Regions from separate parts of the Streptomyces sp. GSL17-111 genome, predicted to be linked through region 1. Evidence: riboswitches for the same ligand, from Rfam matches in the RefSeq annotation. Region 1 holds a riboswitch; each other region holds the start of a gene.

Region 1 (2,255 bases):
TTGTCGCCGTCGCGGAGCTCCAGGGCCTCGAAGGCGCCGGTGGACGCGCCGGAGGGCACGGCCGCTCGGCCGGTGCTGCTGTCGTCGAGGCCGACCTCTACCTCGACCGTGGGGTTGCCTCGCGAGTCGAGGATCTCGCGGGCTACGACGACGTCGATGGACGGCACGAGGGTCTCCTTCGTGTGGGTCGGTCTTCCTGAGGCAGGAGCCTAACGGTCCCCGGGGCGGCCGTGGGCCTTCGGCCCGCGTCCGGCGTGCGGTGCTGCGGTGAAAGCGCAGCTCAGCGGCGTGGCACCAGTTTGTTCAACAACTGAAGATAAGGGTGGGGGAAGCCGACGTCTCGCCGTACGGACGGGTTCGGCCCCGGCGGCCGACGCCCCGGTGCGCGGGGGGATGCGCACCGGGGCTCGCGAGGCGTGTACCCACCGGACGGCTCGGGGATGCGCGTCCGGCCCGTCACACCACCAGACGCTGGCCGGGGAAGATGAGGTTCGGGTCGCCGCCGACGACGGAGCGGTTGCGGTCGTACAGCTCCTGCCAGGTGGTGCCGTGCCGCTGGGCGATGTCGGCCAGCGTGTCGCCGGCCCGCACGACGTAGGTGCCGCCCTCGCCCGACTGCTGCGGCCGCTCCTGCTGCTGGGTCTGGTGCTGGTGCTCCGTCTGGGGAGCGGCCTGGGGCGCCTGCTCGGGCGCCTGCTGCTGCGGTTGCGGGCGCGGGGGCCGGTCCGCGCCCGTGGAGGAGCCCTCGGGGTCGACGTTCGCGGGCGGGGCGCCGGCGGTGAGGCCGCCCTCCTCCGCGCAGGCCCAGGCGCCCGGGCCCTGCATGTCGAGCAGCCGCTCGGCGACGGCGATCTGCTGCTCCTTGGTGGCCAGGTCGGCGCGCGGCGCGTAGCGGAGGCCGCCGGCCGCCTCCCAGCTGGACTGGGCGAACTGGAGTCCGCCGTAGTACCCGTTTCCGGTGTTGATGCGCCAGTTACCGCTCGACTCGCACTCGGCGACCTTCTCCCAGGTCTCGACGGAAGCGGCCTGCGCGCTGCCCGCCATGACGACGGGACCGCCGACGGCGGCGCCGGCGAAACCGGCGAGCGAGGCGGCGAGGCGGACGACGACGGGCTGACGGTTGCGACTCCGTTCGGAGCCCTTCTCGGTGAACAGCATGGACGGTCTTCCTCACCGGACGCCTACGGGGTGAGCTGTCGGGTTCGGGCGCGTGAGCCGCCCGGCCCGGTGCGGTCCACCCGCTCCGGGCTTCACCCCTAGCCGCTCGCACGGCACGTGCCTGGTTCCCCCGCTCCTGCCGGCGGTTCGCGGACGCGACGATGTTCCCGTTGCCCGTCGGCAGGATTCGGCGTGACGGTCAACGGCCCCGCGGTAGCGGGCGATGTGACGGTAAGCACACCGCAATAATCCGATCAAACACCTCGGAAACGGGCCATATATCCCGATTTGACGCTACGCCCGAAGAATCTGCCCAGGTCTAGGCACTGACGGACGGGCGCCGCAACCCGGAACACGCCGAACGGGAATGTGACGATCGTCACATTGCGTCCGTCCGGGTGACCCTCCGCGTCCGACGCACGGGCAACTAGCGCTGTGCGACCGGGAGTTCCAGGCTCTGACCGGGAAGGATCAGATCCGGGTCGGCACCGACGAGGGAGGCGTTGGCCTCGTACAGCGCGGGCCAGCCGCCCTCCACCCCGTGCTCGGCGGCGATGCCGGACAGGGAGTCGCCCCGGGTGACGCGGTGCTCCTCGGCGGCACCGGCCGGGTCCGTGCGATCGGCGGGGGCCGCGTGCCGCGCGGCACCCCGGTCCGGACGGTCGGTGCCGTCGGGGTCCGCCTCGCGCGGGTCGGGGGCACCCCGGTGCCGTCCGGCACCGTCCCCGGCCGCGCCACCGGACCGGGCGTCGTCCGGGACGGCGGTCTCCTCGGAGGGCGACACCTCCGGATCAGCCCGGTCCTCGGAGCCGTCCGTGGCGGAGCCGTCCGCCCCGGTGGGGCCGGGGGCGGGGCGATCGGTGGAGCGGGCCTCGTCGACGTCCGGGGCATCGGAGGGGTCGGGGCTCTGCGTGGCGGAGGGGTCGGTCGCGTCCGGGGACGGCGTCGCCTCCTGCGGCTCCGCACGGTCCGAGCCGCCCGAGCGGCCCGCGCCGTTTGAGCCGTCGGGGGTGCCGGAGCCGTCCCGGCCGCCGGAGCCGTTCCCGCCGTCGGCGGCGCCCGGCCGCCCGACCTCGGGGACGCCCGGTGCCTCCACG
Region 2 (2,255 bases), 520 kb from region 1:
CCGCTGGAGGTGAACCAGCTGGAGATGAGCCTCCACCGGCGCGACTGGCTGGAGGCGGGCGTCCTCGTCAACACGCCCGAGGCCACCGGGAACGGCTTCCCCCACGGCACGGTGGAGCACTGCCAGGCCGCCGGAATACGGCTCCAGGCGTGGGGGGCGCTCGCCCAGGGCCGCTACACCGGACGTCAGGGGACGGACGCCGAGCGGGCGACGGCGGAGCTGGTGGCGGAGCTGGCCGAGGTGAAGGGCACGACGCCCGAGACCGTGGTGCTGTGGTGGCTCCAGCGCCACCCGGCGGGCGTGGCACCGATCGTCGGCAGCGTACGGCCGGAGCGCATCCGTGCCTGCGCGGACGCCGCGCTCCGGCATCCGGCCCTCAGCCACGAGGAGTGGTACGCGCTCTGGTTGACGGCCCGCGGTGTCCCCCTGCCGTGAGGGCCCCACCGCGACAGCCCGCCAGCACCGCCAGCGCGAACTCCCCCCCGGACCACCAATAAGCCTCACAAGAGACACAAACGGACATTACGACCAGGCTCGCCTGATGCACCATCAGAACAAGAGCGCCGGGATTGGACCGATATAAAGAGGCGACCGACGGGCAGGTGACCGGACTCACAGCACCCCGGACCGTGTGCGATCGCACCGCCGGCCCCGTTGTCACCGCCTCGCCAATTTCCCTGCTGACCAGGGATTTTCGGACATACGGAAAGATCCGCCCTCTTACGCTCGGAATCAGCCCCGGTGCGCACCGTGCCGAAGGCCCGTCCCGGTGGTCTCGTCACCGGGCCCAGCCGCTTGTCTGGTGCAAAGCGTTGTGTTTACGGTTCCTCCGCACCGCATCGGATGCGGTGCCCTACCGCCGGGACGCCGAATCCTGCCGCCCGGCCGGGGGAATTCCTGAAAGACCAGGGCGGCAGGAGCGGGGGAACCAGGTAAGCGCCGTGCCGTGTATCCGTACCGGTACGGCTAGGGGTGAAGCCACGACCCGACGCGTTTCGGCGCGAGGGGAGTGGCCGGGCTTCTCCGGTCCGAATCCGACAGCTCACCTCGTAGGCGTAGGAGAGGAACACACCTATGTCCCGTGGTCGTCACCGCCGTCCGCGCAAAGCCCTGATAACCCGTCACGTCGCCCGTGCTTCCCTCATCGCCACCGCCGGTGGCGTGGCCGTGCCCCTCGCCGCGGGCTCCGCGAGCGCCGCCGACGTCTCCGTGTGGGACAAGGTCGCCCAGTGCGAGAGCACCGGCGACTGGTCGATCAACACCGGTAACGGCTTCTACGGCGGCCTGCAGTTCCAGCAGTCCTCCTGGGAGGCTGCGGGCGGCACGCAGTACGCCCCGCGCGCCGACCTCGCCACCAAGGACCAGCAGATCGCCGCCGCCGAGCGCCTGCTGGAGATGCAGGGCCCGGGCGCCTGGCCCGTCTGCGGCCCCCGTGCCGGTCTGGCCAAGAACGGCCCCGCCCCGCAGATCGACCCGGCCGGGGACACCGCCGAGCCGAAGGCCGAGAAGACCGAGAAGGCCGACAAGAAGGCGGAGCCCAAGCCCGAGCCCAAGGCCGAGAAGCCCGCCCCGAAGGCCGAGAAGGCCCCCGAGCCCACGAAGGCCGACAAGGCCGACAAGGCCGACAAGGCCGACAAGGCCGACAAGAAGGCCGCGACCGCCGAGGACTACACCGTCGTCAGCGGTGACACCCTCTACGGCATCGCGACGGTCCACGCGGTGGACGGCGGCTGGAAGGCCGTCTACAAGACCAACCAGGGCGTCGTCGGCTCCGACCCGGACCTGATCTTCCCCGGACAGCGCCTGAGCCTGGACGTGACCGAGGCGGCGGCTCCGCAGCAGGACGAGGGAGCCAAGGCCGAGCCCAAGCCGGAGCCGAAGCCCGAGAAGCCCGCGAAGAAGGCGGAGCCCAAGCCGGAGCCCAAGCCCGAGCCCAAGGCTGAGCCCAAGGTGGAGAAGCCCGCTCCGGAGCCGGCCAAGGAGGCCAGCAAGCCCGAGCCGAAGGCCGAGAAGCCGGCCGAGCAGGCGGCTCCGGCGAGCGGCTGGGTCCGCCCGGTCGACGCCTCGCCGAGCACGCCGTACCGCGCCACCGGCTCGTCCTGGTCCAGCGGTTACCACACCGGCGTGGACTTCTCCGCTCCGTCCGGCTCCACCGTGCGCTCGGTCGGCGCGGGCACCGTGGTCTCCGCTGGCTGGGGCGGCTCGTACGGCAACCAGGTCGTCATCAAGCACGCGGACGGCCGCTACAGCCAGTA
Region 3 (2,255 bases), 1.3 Mb from region 1:
CACGCCCCACGGCGTCCGGCTCCTCGTCGGGGACGTGCGCGGCAAGGGTCTGGAGGCGGTCGGTTCGGTCGTCATCGTCCTGGGCGCCTTCCGGGAGGCGGCGGACACGGAGCCGGACCTCGCGCAGGTCGCCGTCCGGCTGGACCGGGCTCTGCGCCGGGAGGGCAGACGGCGCGCGGGCAGCGTCGACTCCATGGAGGGGTTCACCACGGCCGTGCTCGTCGAGGTGACGGACGACGGGCGCCTGCGCGTCGTCAACTGCGGGCACCCCACGCCGTGGCTCATCCACCCGGACGGGCGGCTGGAGCGCGTGGAACCCGTCGAACCGGCCCCGCCCCTCGGGCTGGCCGCCCTGCCCGCCGAGGGAGCCGTCCCGCCACCGGTGGGCCGGGTGTCCTTCCCCGTCGGTGCGACGCTGCTCATGAACACCGACGGCCTGACCGAGGCCCGCGATCCCCACGGTGTCTTCTACGACCTCTCCGAGCGCTTCCGGGCGCACGAGTGGACGCGCGGCGGGCCGGACGAGCTCCTGGACGCCGTGCTCGCCGACGTCGCCCGGTACACCGGCGGGCCACCGTCCGACGACCTGGCACTCCTGGCCGTCACCTACCGTGACGGCACGAAACACCTGTGATGACGACTTGGCCACGATCCCCGGCTGTTGGGCAACCTTTTACTCGGCGGTTATGCCCGTTTCTGTCCCGGCGAGCGGTGAAAGTCCTGGCGGGAGCGGCCTCTTGTTGCCGAGAACGCTTGGAATATGTGCCGCGAGTCTATTAACGTTCGATAACGCAGCGCGGTCGTCACTGCCGCCACAGAGGCGGCACCGTGCGCCTTGGCCGAATCCTGACCGTGCATCAACTGGCAACACGGCTGCACCACAACTGCACAACCCGCAGCACCAGATGCACTCAAGGAACCGGGGAACCACTCTTTGGGGTGAATCGGGCATCCGTGCCCGTAGGAGACCTTCCTGCTCCGAACCCGTCAGCTAACCCGGTAGGCGAGAAGGAAGGAAAGGAGAACGCCCCCGTGGCGTCGAGCAGGCATGCCACCGAGACCGCGTACGCAGGCGAAGCCTCGGACGACTATCAGGTCTTCGGCCCGTCCGTTGAGGACAGCACCACGTTCACCGAGTGGAATCCCACCGAGGACACCGTGCGCCCCGTCCGCGGACGCCACCGCGTCGCCCGGCAGCGTTCCGGCATGGCGCGCAGCAGTGCCGTCCTGGGGGTCGGCATGGTCGCCGCCATCGGCGCCGGCGGTATCGCCACGGCCGGTCCCAAGACCAGCGCCCCGCTGACCATGCCCGACCTCTCCGGCCTCACCGACGACATACCCGGAGCCGAAGCCTTCCTGCCGGAGGACGACCTCTCCGAAGCAGCTCCGGTCGCAGCGCCGCTCACCCAGGCCACGCTCACCGCCGCCGACGTCGAGAACGGCCACACCGACGCCGGCGAGGCGCTCCGCGCCCGCATCCTCGCCCAGGCCGACCACCAGCAGTCCGCCGCCGACGCCACGGCCCGTCAGGAAGCCGTCGCCGCCGCCGCGAAGGCCGCCGCCTCCGAGGCCGAGAAGAAGGCGGAAGCCGAGGCGAAGGCCGAGGCCGAAGCGGAGGCCGAGCGTCAGCGCAAGGCCGAGGAGGAGCGCAAGCGCAAGGCCGAGGAGGAGCGGCTGCGCAAGCTCGCCGCCAGCTACGCCCTCCCCCTGGCGAACTTCCAGCTCACCTCGAGCTACGGCGACTCCGGCAGCATGTGGTCCAACAACCACACCGGCCAGGACTTCGCCGCACCGAGCGGCACGCCCGTCAAGGCGGTGCACAGCGGCACCATCAAGGAGGCCGGCTGGGCCGGTTCCTACGGGTACCGCATCGTGCTCGAACTCGAGGACGGCACCGAGATCTGGTACTGCCACCTGTCATCGATGACGCGCACCAGTGGCCAGGTCACCACGGGCGACACCATCGGCCGCGTCGGCTCCACCGGCAACTCCTCCGGCCCCCACCTCCACCTTGAGGTGCGTCCCGGCGGCACCGACACCGTCGACCCGCTGGCCTGGCTGCGCGGCAAGGGCCTGAGCATCTGAGGTTGCACGGCGCGGGTGAACGTCCGGCCCCGCGCGCCCGTACCGCACGACACACCCCCCGGCGACGGGGGCACCCCGCTCCGACGGCCCTGGCGGACCACCCCCCGACGCCAGGGCCGTCGGCCTGTGCCGGGCCCCCGACCGGAGGGGCGCTTCACTGCTCCGGGACG

What was found. Region 1 has a riboswitch for cyclic di-AMP ahead of V6D49_RS17595 (LysM peptidoglycan-binding domain-containing protein). Riboswitches for the same ligand answer to the same signal wherever they lie in the genome.
Region 2: another riboswitch for cyclic di-AMP. It lies ahead of V6D49_RS19945 (transglycosylase family protein); the one in region 1 lies ahead of V6D49_RS17595 (LysM peptidoglycan-binding domain-containing protein).
Region 3: another riboswitch for cyclic di-AMP. It lies ahead of V6D49_RS11760 (M23 family metallopeptidase); the one in region 1 lies ahead of V6D49_RS17595 (LysM peptidoglycan-binding domain-containing protein).

What each region holds. Positions count from the first base shown of each region.
Region 1 is NZ_JBAJNS010000001.1:3,943,610-3,945,864, reverse strand. It holds gene eno (phosphopyruvate hydratase) at 1-167, opposite strand, end outside; gene V6D49_RS17595 (LysM peptidoglycan-binding domain-containing protein) at 457-1,158, opposite strand; cyclic di-AMP (ydaO/yuaA leader) riboswitch at 1,165-1,329, opposite strand; gene V6D49_RS17590 (transglycosylase family protein) at 1,586-2,255, opposite strand, start outside.
Region 2 is NZ_JBAJNS010000001.1:4,467,772-4,470,026, reverse strand. It holds gene V6D49_RS19950 (aldo/keto reductase) at 1-435, shown strand, start outside; cyclic di-AMP (ydaO/yuaA leader) riboswitch at 894-1,071, shown strand; gene V6D49_RS19945 (transglycosylase family protein) at 1,075-2,255, shown strand, end outside.
Region 3 is NZ_JBAJNS010000001.1:2,680,611-2,682,865, reverse strand. It holds gene V6D49_RS11765 (PP2C family protein-serine/threonine phosphatase) at 1-634, shown strand, start outside; cyclic di-AMP (ydaO/yuaA leader) riboswitch at 890-1,021, shown strand; gene V6D49_RS11760 (M23 family metallopeptidase) at 1,033-2,085, shown strand; gene V6D49_RS11755 (TetR/AcrR family transcriptional regulator) at 2,240-2,255, opposite strand, start outside.